One region of the Planctobacterium sp. AWM4_229 genome, then DNA from elsewhere that is predicted to be linked to it. Evidence: predicted binding sites of a transcription regulator. Region 1 holds the regulator's gene; the other holds the start of a gene.
What was found. The regulator FliA, encoded in region 1, starts transcription of late flagellar genes. The targets are predictions, from matches to a motif close to CTAAAGNTNNNNNNNNNNNNGCCGATA.
Positions count from the first base shown of each region.

Region 1 (6,988 bases):
GCTGCGCATGATCTCTTTCACAGCACTGATGCCATCCATCACTGGCATTTCAATATCCATGGTAACAACATCGGGGTTGAAGCGTTTGACAGCCTCAATCGCCTCTTTGCCGTTGCGAGCATCCCCGACAACTTCAAGGTCCGGGGATTGATTTAGTATTTCCGCAACACGCCGTCGAAAAAAAGTGGAATCATCAACAACCAGGACTTTATATGGCATTTCGGATATTCATTGTTTTTATTCGATTACCTATTTCAGTGCTTTTTTGGCATAGCGCTTTAACAGACTAGGAATATCTAAAATCAACGCAATACCGCCGTCACTGGTAATTGTTGCTCCTGCCATACCGGGCGTACCCTGTAACAGCGCATCGAGTGGTTTAATCACCACTTCTTCCTGCCCAATAAGGGAATCCACTACAAATCCCACTTGCTGAGTACCAATCTGTACAACAACGACATGACCAGACGCTTTATCAATCTCGCCCGGTATGCGCCTTAACCACTCTCTCAAATAAAACAGTGGAATCGCCTTAGAACGCACGATCATAGTAAGCTGACCGTCGACTGTATTGGTCTTGCTCAAATCCATGTTAATGATTTCGTTTACCGATGAAAGCGGAAGGGCAAATGTTTGGCCGCCAACGATTATCATTAAAGTGGGTAAGATGGCTAAGGTTAAAGGAACTTTAATTTCCAGCCTTGTGCCTTTGCCCAGTTCAGAGTCAATACTCACTGAACCATTCAGTTGGTTGATCTTGGTTTTCACCACGTCCATACCAACCCCGCGACCTGAAATATCCGAGATCTCGGTTTTGGTGGAAAAGCCAGGAGCAAATATCAAATTAAAGGCTTCGACGTCCGACATTCTTGCTGCCGCATCAGCATCCAATACACCACGACTGATGGCGATTTCTTTCAGCTTTTCAGCATCCATACCTTTACCATCATCATCGATGGTCAGCAGGATATGATCACCTTCTTGCGAAGCAGCAAGTGTTACCGTTCCCTTGGCTGGTTTACCCGCGGCAACACGATCGTCCGGCATCTCAATACCATGATCCACCGAGTTTCTCACCAAGTGAACAAGAGGATCTGCCAAAGCCTCTACAAGGTTTTTATCGAGATCAGTCTCTTCACCTTTAAGCTCGAGCGCAATGTCTTTTTTCAAGCTTCGTGCTAAATCACGCACTACGCGAGGAAAGCGCCCAAATACCTTTTTAATAGGTTGCATGCGGGTTTTCATCACCGCACCTTGCAAATCACCTGTTACCACATCCAGATTAGCAATCGCCTTGGACATGTTTTCGTCATTCAGGTTTATTCCCAAACTCAACAAGCGATTACGTACCAATACTAATTCACCCACCATATTCATGATCTGGTCAAGTCGCTTGGTATCTACGCGTACTGTGGTTTCGGCAGGTGGCGCTGCAGCCGCCGCTTTTTTGTCATCTTTTTTGGGTTCAGCTTTAGCAGACGCAGGCGCTGCTTTGGGTGCCGGAGCAGGTGCCGCCTTTGGCGCGGGGGCTGGCGCCGCTTTAGGTGCAGGGGCTGGTGCAGCCTTAGGTGCCGGGGCTGGGGCTGCTTTGGGTGCCGGGGCAGGTTCTGCTGTGGCGGCTTTGCCCGGTCCTTGACCTGAACCGTGTAATTGATCTAGAAGCGCCTCAAACTCTTCATCAGTGATATCTTCGTCGTCACCTGTTGCCGCGGCCGAGGGAGCAGGTGCAGGTGCTGGCGCAGGAGCTGGTGCTGCATCTGCTTCTCCTGCAAATTTACCCTTGCCGTGTAACTGATCCAGCAGAGCTTCAAATTCCTCATCGGTGATATCTTCGTCACCACCCGCAGAGGATGCTGCTGGGGCTGACGGCGCAGGAGCGCTTTCTGCCTTACCGGGAGCGCCTCCTGAACCATGCAACTCATCGAGAAGTTGCTCAAATTCGTCTTCGGAAATTTCATCGATTCCGCCATCATCTGACGAGGTAATACTATCGGCATCAAAGTCAAAGAATTCGTCATCATCGTCATCAGATGCGGCCGGAGCAGGTGCAGGTTCTGGAGCGGCTTCTTCTGGTGCCGATGCTAAGGTGGCGTTTGCTGGCGCTTCATCAGCGGTTTCGGGCTGACTTAAACGGTGTAAGGTATCCAATAAAGCCTGATCAGCAGCTTGTAATGGCTCTCGCGCCTTAACCAGCTCAAACATCTCTACAACCACATCAGTGGCTTGTAATATGACGTCCATGAGTTCTGGGGTTAAGCTACGTTGGCCGTTACGCATCATATCAAATACGTTTTCAGCACCGTGACAGATGTCAACAAGCTCGGTTAATGACAGGAACCCGGCACCGCCTTTAACCGTGTGATAGCCCCTGAAAATTGCATTAAGCAAGTCAGAATCTTCAGGATTATTTTCCAGATCAACGAGTTGCTCTTGTAATTGTTCCAGAATTTCTCCGGCTTCCACCAGGAAGTCCTGAAGTATATCCTCGTCAACATCAAACGACATGCATTAACTCCACATTAAAAACCTAAGCTTGAAAGCAAATCATCAACGTCATCTTGTCCCTGGACAACATCGTCTCTGTTTTCGGCATCAATGATTGGCCCTTCTGCTTCACTGGCTCCCACTTTTTTGGGTTTGCTGGTTTCGTCCACAACCTTTTTCAATTCAGATTCTGGTTCACCGAACACAGTAAGCATGTTAACCAAGCTATCTTCAACTTCTTTAACCAGTTGAATTACTCTACGTATCACCTGGCCTGTTAGATCCTGATAGCCCTGCGCCATTAGAACCTCAGTTAATAAATCGTTCAATTGCGAAGAATCTTTACTGGCTTGTTCCAAAAAACTGTCAAGTTCGTGACATAGAGACTTAAATTCCCCTAATTCAAGTTGACGTGTCATCAACTTTTTCCACTCAGGGAGGATGTGACCAATACTGCTATTAATTTTTTCTGCGATTGGCATACTGGACTCAACGGCATCCATCGTGCGATTGGCCGCTTGCTCAGTGGTTTCGATCACATAATTCAGGCGAGTCTGTGCATCGGGAATATCTTCATTAGCAAGATCCACAATCCTCGAATCAATATTGAAGGTGTTCAATGAATCATGAAGTTGTCTGGTTAGCTTCCCGACTTCGGCAAACAACTCCATAGAATCCTGTATTTTACTGGCTTCTAGTAGTGCTCTTGCCGCTTCATTGTCCCCTTGCTCCAGGAACGCCACAAGTTGTTTGGCATCCTCAAGAGATATGGGAGAGCTCTTATCATTAGTCATTTCAGCTCCTTTTAACTATCAGGACTGTCCTGAACTAACCAAGACGCTCAAAAATTTTGTCGAGCTTTTCTTTCAGTGTGGCGGCGGTAAAAGGTTTAACTACGTAACCATTTACACCGGCTTGCGCAGCCGCGACTATCTGTTCTTTTTTGGCTTCAGCAGTAACCATCAACACTGGGGTGTGCTTAAGCTTGTCGTCGGCTCTGATTGCGCGAAGCAAATCAATACCTTGCATGCCTGGCATATTCCAGTCAGTTACTACAAAATCAAAATCACCTTGTTGTAACATCGGTAGAGCGGTACTACCGTCATCAGCTTCCTGAACGTTGGTAAAACCAAGGTCTTTCAACAAGTTTTTGATTATTCGTCTCATTGTAGAAAAGTCATCAACAACGAGAATTTTCATGTTTTTATCCAAAACTGCCTCCAGTGAGGATTCGATCAAATTTTATTATTATACGCTATCCAGCTTGCCATGCCTGCATTCTGGACTTTAATCTTAGCATAGCCTGACTATGAATTTGACTCACCCTGGATTCGCTTACATCCAGTACTTCGCCAATTTCTCTTAGATTCAGTTCTTCATCATAGTACAGAGACAATACAATTGCCTCTCGTTCCGGTAAAGTCGTTATTGCATTGGCTAACGCTTTTTGAAAAGACCCTTCCATCAAGTCATCAAAAGGGGTGTTTTCCCCCTTATTTTTGTCCGTCGTCAGGACATCCTCAGTAACGCCTAAATCTTCGATACCAATGATTTTTCCAGCATTTACCTCTGATAACATTTGGTGATAATCAGCCAGAGAAACTTGCATTTTTTCAGCGACATCGACATCTTTCGCATCGCCACCGGTTTCCCGCTCCACCTCAGAAATCGCCTCAGCGATGGCTCTACCATTTTTGTGCACGGAGCGCGGAGTCCAGTCACCTTTGCGGATCTCATCTAGCATCGCACCGCGAATTCGGATACCCGCAAAAGTTTCAAAACTAGCGCCTTTGCTGCCATCAAAATTACGGGAAGCCTCCAGCAAACCAATCATGCCTGCCTGAATAAGATCTTCCACCAAGACACTGGCTGGTAGGCGGGCCATAAGATGGTGTGCAATACGCTTTACAAGTGGGGCGTGCTTTTCTACCAGCAGCCTTTTATCATCGTGTTGTTTGTAAGCGTTTGCTTTACTGTTCACCCTTGGATACTCGCTGCCTGTCTATTCACTAGTTGTTCAATAAAGAATTCCAGATGGCCACCGGGTTGAGCGGGTATCGGCCACCCAAGCGCTTGTTTGGCTAATTGAGTGATGGCCAGCGCAGCAGGTGAGCCGGGGAATACGTCAACAATGGCTTTTTGCTTGCGTACGGCTTTGCGAATATTCTCATCGTAAGGTACGGTTGCCACCAACTCCAAAGCGACATCAAGAAATCTATTGGTGACTTTCGACAGTTTTGCAAATAACTCTTGTCCCTCTCGAGGACTGCGTACCATATTAGAAACCACTTTGAATTTAAATACACCGTGGTCGCGGTTGAGTATTTTCATGAGGGCATAAGCGTCGGTTAGTGAGGTAGGTTCGTTACACACCACCAACATAACGTCCTGCGATGCTCTGCAGAAGCTAAGCACCATATCAGAGATGCCAGCCGCGGTATCCACTAACAAAACGTCAAGGGGAATCTTAAGTTCACTAAAAGCTCGGATAAGACCAGCGTGCTCTGTCGGTGACAGTTCCGCCATATTTTTAGTACCGGATGTGGCCGGAGCGATCAATATGCCGTGGGGGCCTTCGATAAGAATATCTTCAAGGCTACATTCTCCAGCAAGCACGTGAGAAATGTTTTTACCCACCCGCAGTCCTAGCATGACATCGACATTCGCCAAGCCTAAGTCCGCGTCCAGCACCAAGACCTTTTTACCTAATTTGGCCATGGCAATCGCCGTATTTAAGGTTACATTGGTTTTACCAACACCCCCTTTACCACCGGTAACAGCAATTACTTTTGTTAAATTATTTCGGCTCATTTTTCTTAAACTACTCGCCTGGTCTTCAATCATACTGCCACTGCTGAATGAACTGTTTTCTTCTTCGCAGTATGCGGTAAATCGTATTTCTTATAAAGCTTTGCAGCTAAAGAAACTATATACTTCGCATCCGCTATTTTTATATCTTCTGGAACCTTTTGTCCATCGGTCAAATAGGCCACCGGTAATCTTTCTTGTATCGCGACGCTTATCGCTTCACCTAAAGAGAAGCATTCATCAATTTTGGTAAAGATACAACCTTGAACCGGCATTTTATTATAAATACGCAAAGTATGTTCCATAACATGTCTTTGAGTATTTGCCTGCAACACCATGTACATTTTGATATTAGCACAAGATGTTTCGTTTAAGGTATCTAACTGTTTGATTAATCGCGTATCTCTTTGTCCAAATCCGGCGGTATCAATCAATACTAACCTTTTATTCCTAAATTGGTATAAAACGTCTGACAACTCTTGCGCGTTTGCCGCTTTTTTAACCGAGCAGCCAATTATTTTACCGTAAGTCGCTAGTTGCTCAAATGCAGCAATTCGATAACTATCAATAGTCACTAATGCTACCTGGTCGGCACCATAACGTTTAGCATACTGCGCCGCTAATTTTGCAATCGTTGTGGTTTTTCCCGTACCAGTTGGTCCCAAGAAGGCCATCACACCACTTTGAGTCAGAATATCGTTACGGGTGGTCTTAAGTCTATTAGCCAAAAGTTTTAGAATGAATAACCAGGCTTCTCGCTCATTGGCACTCTCAGGCGCATAAGATACGACGTCTTCAGCAAGCTCGGAACAAACCCCCATGGCTTCAAGTCGATCAACTAAATAGGATTGAAGTGGGTGCCCTCTGCGTTGCTCTTGCTTCAATAAGCCTCCTACCTGAAACTGCAGCACATTTCTCAATGAGCGCAACTCTTCCTGAATGGATTGAATAGCCTTGTCACCGTTTTGTAGTCCAGCTGATGCAGCAGGTTTTGCGACTGTGGTTTGTACTTCCGGCTCAGGTGCCGTTTTAGAGGCACTGGCTATAGCAGGCGCTTTCTCCACATTACTTTGAGCACCCTTTTTGGAATAGGTTGTTGACTCTGTCTCTGCTGAAAAGTTGCCTGCACCTTGCTTTTCCAGCAATTCTTTCAGGCTATCAGCGCCAGAATCCCCAATAACTTCACTCAACGTTGGTGTACCGTTACCCGTGGGCTTTTTCAGGGATGGTATAGCTATCGCAGCATCAAACTTTTCTGCGGGCTTTTTAACGGGTTCGTTGTCATAAGCGGCAACTATTTCTACGCCATCTGCCACTTTTTTATTTGACATGATTACGGCATCACCGCCCAATTCAGCTTTAACCTCGTTTAAAGCCTCATGCATGGTTTTTGCAAAGAATCGTCTGATTTTCATCTCATCACCTCAGGTATTGGTGCTCTGTTATTGTCCTATAGCACTGACAATTTTTATTTGTTTGTCGTCAGGAACTTCTTGATAAGAGACTACATGCAAACCCTGTACCACATGTTTTAGGAATCTTGAAAGTACTGGTCTTAACATTCCGGACGTCAATAAAACGGCTGGCTCTCCAGCCATCTCTTGTTGCTGTGAAGCCTGATTCAAAGAATTCTGTAAGTTCTCTGCCAGGCCAGGTTCTATACCGGCTCCATCCTGGCCACCCGCCTGTAAAGACT
Region 1 covers NZ_JBSWWX010000005.1:71,946-78,933, reverse strand. The annotation lists gene ACXAGP_RS12045 (protein-glutamate methylesterase/protein-glutamine glutaminase) at 1-219, opposite strand, end outside; gene ACXAGP_RS12040 (chemotaxis protein CheA) at 250-2,505, opposite strand; gene ACXAGP_RS12035 (protein phosphatase CheZ) at 2,520-3,278, opposite strand; gene cheY (chemotaxis response regulator CheY) at 3,313-3,696, opposite strand; gene ACXAGP_RS12025 (RNA polymerase sigma factor FliA) at 3,740-4,465, opposite strand; gene ACXAGP_RS12020 (MinD/ParA family protein) at 4,462-5,328, opposite strand; gene flhF (flagellar biosynthesis protein FlhF) at 5,325-6,707, opposite strand; gene flhA (flagellar biosynthesis protein FlhA) at 6,735-6,988, opposite strand, start outside.

Region 2 (6,988 bases), on a different contig from region 1:
TTTAGCGGTAAGTATCTTGTATGAAGATGGCAAGTTTGTCAGAGCTGCCACCCGAGGGGACGGTCGTGTAGGAGAAGACATCACATCCAATGTGCGAACCATCAAAAATGTGCCCTTGAGTTTGCGCGGTGAAGATTTCCCAGCAAGAATGGAAGTGCGTGGTGAGGTGTTTATGTCGCTGACAGGATTTGCGGCACTGAACAAAGCCCAAAAAGACAATGATAAAAAGGTCTTTGCCAATCCGCGTAATGCCGCCGCAGGTAGCTTACGCCAGCTAGACTCTCGAATTACTGCCGCAAGACCATTGATGTTTTACGCCTACTCAGTGGGGATCGTCGAAGGCGAGCGTCAGCCATTGGCGGGTGAGCATGCAGGGCGTCTCAAGCAATTATCTCAATGGGGGCTGCCGCTGAGCCCTGAGGTGAGTGTGGCATCCGGTGCCAAAGGCTGTCTTGAGTACTATCAAGCTTTGGCGCAAAAACGAGCCACGTTGCCCTATGAGATAGATGGTGTGGTGTTTAAAGTTAACGATATCGCGCTACAACAAGAGTTGGGCTTTGTGGCGAAAGCGCCACGCTGGGCGATTGCCCACAAATTCCCCGCCCAGGAAGAAATGACCAAATTGCTAGACGTGGAATTTCAGGTGGGACGAACCGGCGCTATCACACCTGTGGCCAGGCTTGAACCTGTTTTTGTTGGCGGTGTAACCGTATCTAATGCAACGCTGCACAATCAAGATGAAATAAATCGCCTGCAGGTAAAAGTGGGGGATACAGTAATTATCCGTCGCGCTGGGGATGTGATCCCACAAATCGTCTCCGTGGTTCAGGAGCACCGCCCGCAAGACGCTAAAGAAGTGGTGTTTCCGTTAACCTGTCCGGAATGCGACTCCCATGTAGAGCGATTGGATGAGGAGGCGGTACTGCGCTGCACCGGTGGCTTGATTTGTCCGGCGCAATTAAAAGAGTCCCTCAAGCACTTTGCCTCGCGCAAAGCACTGGATGTGGATGGATTAGGCGATAAATTAGTAGAGCAACTAGTGGATATGGGGGCGGTAAATACTCCCGCTGACTTCTTCCGCCTGGAAGTGATCACATTATCCTCCATGGAGCGAATGGGCGAGAAATCTGCCAATAACATCATCAACGCCTTGGAAAAATCCAAACAAACGAGCTTACCCCGTTTTCTCTATGCTTTAGGGATCCGGGAAGTGGGGGAAGCGACCGCTGCGAATTTGGCGAATCATTTCAAAACCATTGAAGCCATTATGCAAGCAACAATGGAGCAGCTGGTGGAAGTAAATGACGTCGGTGAAGTTGTTGCATCTCATGTATTGCACTTTTTCAAAGAGGAACATAATCAAGCGGTGATCAGCGAGTTGCGGGAGCTTGGTGTTAAGTGGCCAGAGATTGAAGAAAAGTCTCAAGATGCCCAACCTCTGGTGAATAAAACCTTTGTGCTCACGGGCACATTAACCGCGATGGGCAGAAATGAAGCCAAAGCAGTGCTGCAAAACCTGGGAGCAAAGGTATCTGGCAGTGTCAGTGCCAAAACCGATTATTTAATTGCTGGTGACAAAGCCGGCTCAAAGCTCACTAAAGCGCAGGATTTAGGGGTAGCAGTGATGACAGAAGAAGACATGTTGGCATTATTTGCAAAGCATAGCGCTGAATAAGCCGCAACGTTATATGACAATGACGGAAAAAGGTTATCTTTTTCTCAGGTATTAATTTCGATAAGAGTGAATATTATGGAATGGAACTTTATCAGTGCAAGCTTAATCAATCTTGCATTAAATGTGTGTTACACCATCATTACCTTGTTTATTGCCGTTGTGGCTTTACTAATCATTGATAGTAAATTGCTTAAAAACGTCAATATTCAGGAGGAATTAAAGAACAATAACTTGTCTGTCGCTATTTTCGCTTCTTCAATTATGATTTTCGTGGCCTTAATCATAAGCTTTGGCTTTAAATCATAGTGCCGAAACAGCCATGATTAAGCCTGGAGATTCCCTGCAACTACTGGTTTTTTTAGTGGCAGCTTTCATTGCTATTATTCTGGATGCTGAAAAAAAAGAAATAGATAACCCTCTTCAAAAGAGAATGGAAGCGGCGTCTTCTCTTCTCCAGTTGGTAAAGGAACACCAAGATGGTTATGTTGTCTTTGCAGCTGATGGAGCGCAGCTAACTCAGACCGAAATGCAAATCCGGGCGTCTCGGAAAGCGAGCCACTGGGCCTATTACTGGGAAGGCGAATGGGTAAACAATGACTTTGGTCGCGGAGACTTTATTCCCGGTACTATTTCGGAAGAAGGGACTGATGGTCGTCAGTATTTCGTCAATAGCTTCCTGTTGGGGATTCATCCTTTTTCAGTGGATAACCTGGCGTTACCTCTATATGCCATCGCTCAGCGAAAAATCTATCAGCTGGATTCTCGGCAATATGGGAAGACTGAAGTTTGGCAAAACTCGGCCGAAGCATTTATCAATTTGCGCGGTGATTGTGAAGATCACGCCATTGTGCTCGCCGACTGGCTTATTTCAGAAGGTGTGGACGCAAAAGTTGTTGTCGGTCATGTGCCTCAAGGCGGGCATGCTTGGGTGGTCGCGACCATTGAAGGGCAAGATTATATTTTGGAAGCGACATCTAAACGAGTTGGCTTATCTTGGCGACACTATCCACTTGCTTCCTTAAATACAGATTATGTACCTGAGTTTATGTTCAATCGCGATACTTTTTGGGTTAACACTGATAAGCAAAATATTACTGAATACACAGGTCAACACTGGCGAAAGATGTCGACTTTTTATCGTTACCCTGAAAGCGAACTTATCCGCCCTTTTCCTTCATATTAAATTCTGTTTTTCGCGTCAATTACTTCTGACTTACTGTTATTTTTCGTATGTATCTAAATACCTAATATTACCTGCCGATACACTGGATGAGGAAGGTAGTGTTTTCTCCACTTTATATCTTTGCCCGTTGTGAGGACGAGCAACGATTCTTTAAATAATTTTCTGCGGTTTGCGCCTGCGGCTAAGTAGTAAGTTGCGCCTTCGGCGCTGTTGTATATTGCGTCAGCAACTGTGTGGTAAGTTGCGTCTGTTGTAAGCCCGGAAACATGCAATTGGTTAACAGGAGACCAATGTGACCTTGTTCGTGAATACGAACGTGTCAGCCTTGATTGCTCGAAACACCCTGTTTGATGCGGGTTCTGCATTGGATGTTTCTTACGAAAGGCTGTCATCGGGCTTGCGTATAAATAGAGCTGCGGATGATGCCGCAGGATTACAGGTGATCACTAAGTTTGAGGCTCAACGTGATGGCCTGCAGCAAAGTGTGCGCAACGCTAATGACGCAATCTCTATGACCGAAGTTGCAGAAGGTTCACTAAAAGAAGTCACCGATTCTCTGCAGCGCATCAGGCAGTTAGCTATCCAATCTCAAAGCGGAATTAACGGTTCTGCAGAGCGCACCGCCATACAGCAAGAGATTACTGCGTTGACGTCAGAAATGAGTCGGGTGGTGTCGGATACCAACTTTGCTGGCAATGCGGTATTGTCTGGTGATTATTCGGCGGCTTTTCAGATTGGGGCGTTTGCGGGGCAATCCATATCTATTAACCTTTCACGTACTGGTGGATTTGGCCCTTCCGGTATTGGTGTTGGCAATGTAGATGTTACCACCTTCGGTGGTGCTTCTTCCGCCCTTGCGGCAATAGATGGTGCCGTTTCTGCAATCGGCACAGAACGGGCAAAGTTAGGTGCACTTACTAATCGTTTTCAATCTACCATACGCAATCTCACCGAAGTTTCCGCAAACCTTGCTTCTTCCATGAGTCGAATACAGGATGCCGATTACGCCTCTGAAGCCTCTGAATTAACCCGTAATCAAATTATTCAACAAGCTACCATCGCTGTGCTCGGGCAGGCCAATAGTGCGCCTCAAACTGCGTTATCTTTGCTATTGTAATTACCGCTACAGCGTGATTTCTCCCATCAGATACTTTCTGGTGTAGCCTGAAACTATCACATTGTTTTCTTTCACCTCACAATACAGCGTGCCACCGCGTTGTGAAGCTTGATGGGCTACGAGTTTGCTTTTGCCCAGCTGTTCCGCCCACCATGGCGCCAGACTGGCGTGAATCGAGCCGGTTACCGGGTCCTCGTCGCCACCATTGGCTGGCCAGAAATAACGGGAAACAAAGTCATAGTTTTTTGCAGGCGCCGAAATCACTAAATCTAACGGTGCTAATTGTTTGACTTGTTCTAAATCAGGTTGGCACTTATAGATGGCTTGTTCATTGTCATAAATGGCGTGCCAGGCCTGCACACTGCGCAGTATTTTAACGGGGGGCTCAGGAAGTGCTTGTAGTAGAGTTTGTGGTATGGCTTCTGGTGCTTCAAGAGTCCGAATCGGGAAGGTCATGCTAATTTTGCCATCTGGTTTTTTCTCAATAACCAAGTCGCCGACACTGCTGGTTTTGATTCGCAAGCTGTTCAGTGTTGGTTTTGCATCGAAAATCACTGAGCTTGCTGCAAGGGTGGCATGACCACAAAAGTCGATTTCAGTTAAAGGAGAGAACCAGCGTATCGCATACTCTGCTTCATTGTGTTGCACCAAAAAGGCGGTTTCTGCTAGATTGTTTTCACTGGCGATTTTTTGCATTAGCTCATCGCTATACCATTCATTGCGGATCACCACTGCCGCGGGATTACCGGCAAACAGTTGTTCCGTAAAGGCATCGACGATATGTATGCTTTGGCTCATCAAGTCGCTCCGAGGTATTGGTATTCGTTAAATATTACAAATTTTCGCAAACTAAAACAGATATTTAGTGTAACGTTCCTGGTCTTCAAATACAGTACAAGGAGGGCAAATGCTAATGAGCGATCCAATTGCCATGGTGGCTGAAATCTGGCAGCAAGCCAGACAACATCCTCTTCTCAAACAAAAAAGTGCCATTTGTATTTCCACGATAGATTCTGAAGGTTTTCCCGATGCGCGCTTCGTGGATTTAAAACAGGTTAACTCCCAAGGATTTACCATTTGTAGCGGTTATCAGTCGGAAAAAGGAAGGGCGATAATCGAATGTGACAAAGTGGCACTCACCGCTTGGTGGGAGCCGGTGGGCTATCAGATCAGAATACAGGGAACGGCCACAAAAATCAGTGATGCCTTAGCGGAGCAATATTGGCAAAGCCGTAATCACAGCGCACAAATCATCTCCAGTACTTTTCAGCAAAGCGAACTAGCGGATTCTGTAGATGCTGTTAAACAGCAATTTCTCGCCGCTCAAGCACTACAGCAAGGTAAATCAATCCCAAGGCCAAAAAGTTGGGGAGGATACTGCGTTGAGCCCAAGCGAATCGAACTGTTGAAATTTGAGGATTCGCGCTTGCATTTAAGGCACAACTTCACAAAACTGTCTGGCCAATGGCAATGCCAAGTTTTACAACCCTGAAAGAGAGTAACTATGAATACTGTGCCGGATGTGCAAGAACCCGAACAAGCCACAGCGCAAAAGCTTGAATTAAGTGACGACAAACAGATATTGGACGTGGAGCTTATCCATCGCTTTTTAAGCCAACACACTTATTGGGCTAAAGGAATTTCGTTAGAAAGGGTGGTGGTGTCGTTAGAAAACTCTTTGTGCATTGGTGCCTATTTGGGTAAACAACAAGTGGGGTTTGTCAGGGTGATCACCGACTATGCAACTTACGCCAATATTAAAGACGTGTTTGTGGTACCAGAATACCGAGGTAATGGTATCTCCAGAGAGTTAATGCGCTTTACCTTGGCTCATCCTCACCTGCAGGGCTTGCGACGTATTACCTTGACTTCTACAGACGCCCGTGGCCTGTATGAAAAGTTCGGCTTTAAGGCATTGCAGAAACCCGAGACTTACATGGAGATCCACAATCCGGGAGTCTATCAAAAAGAGTCTAAATAAAATTAATTTTAGGTTGATTTATTTACCTGACTAATCTAGCTTTAGTTGAATCTAAACCACAATTGAGAGTGCAAAGGATGGCAGGTTATATCATCGCAACCTATAACATAGTAGATCAACTCAATTATCAACGTTATCTGGAGTTGGTCAGGCCAACCTTGGAGTCCTTTAACGGTGAGGTATTGGTGGCAGATTATGATAGTGAACCTCTTGAAGGCACGCCACCACAGGTGAGCATAGTCATTCGTTTTGCCAGTAAAGCCATCGCCAAAGCCTGGTACACTTCAGTACAGTACCAAGACATAATCCATCTGCGTGTGGATACCACCGTAGGTTCGGCGGTTCTGACAGAAGCGTATCAGTATGCAGAACCATCTTCGGCTCTAAAAACATCGCAGAATTCGTTGGCGGGTTAAGAAAGTACCAAACTGGCCGTTATTAATAGATAATGACCTTTGCCACTCAGCAGTTCAGGAGGGCAATTATGGCCAAAACGTGGGACGGTATTGACCGCAGAACCACTTCCAAAAAGCACGATTTTTTTTATCGCTTATCGCGCGTGGGTAATATCCTGTCGTGGATCTTGTTTGTCAGCGGCCTGGTGGTGCTTCATTATGCCAGACCAGAACGGATTTCAGGAGTGCAGCGTTATTGGGGCGTAACCGGTAGAGAAGAATGGAATGACGCCTTATTGCCGTGGTTATATGGGCTTTTTAGCCTTTGCATTTTGTTCAGTATCACCATGCTGCTTTTGCGCAAATACCGCAGTCGCCGTCAAAATGAAAAATGGGCCTGTGGCTTAGTGTTTTTGATCGTTATTGCATCAGCATTTGTTGCCTGGGTGTATCAGGCTGTTGCCTGATACACCAGCTCATTGAGTGTTTGTGTTATCTGAGACAGTTCTTCTTTACTGATAATGAACGGCGGCATGATGTACACCAGCTTTCCAAACGGGCGCACCCACACACCGCGACTAATGCAAAAGCGCTGCACCGCAGCAACATCCACAGGCGAACGCATTTCAATCACACC
Region 2 covers NZ_JBSWWX010000003.1:51,770-58,757, forward strand. The annotation lists gene ligA (NAD-dependent DNA ligase LigA) at 1-1,675, shown strand, start outside; gene ACXAGP_RS06500 (DUF350 domain-containing protein) at 1,751-1,981, shown strand; gene ACXAGP_RS06505 (hypothetical protein) at 1,995-2,858, shown strand; gene ACXAGP_RS06510 (flagellin N-terminal helical domain-containing protein) at 3,151-3,975, shown strand; gene ACXAGP_RS06515 (PhzF family phenazine biosynthesis protein) at 3,982-4,773, opposite strand; gene ACXAGP_RS06520 (pyridoxine/pyridoxamine 5'-phosphate oxidase) at 4,889-5,467, shown strand; gene ACXAGP_RS06525 (GNAT family N-acetyltransferase) at 5,480-5,956, shown strand; gene ACXAGP_RS06530 (DUF1330 domain-containing protein) at 6,034-6,372, shown strand; gene ACXAGP_RS06535 (hypothetical protein) at 6,441-6,818, shown strand; gene bioA (adenosylmethionine--8-amino-7-oxononanoate transaminase) at 6,803-6,988, opposite strand, start outside.
Region 2: the regulator FliA is predicted to act here: its motif matches at 2,912-2,938, upstream of ACXAGP_RS06510 (flagellin N-terminal helical domain-containing protein).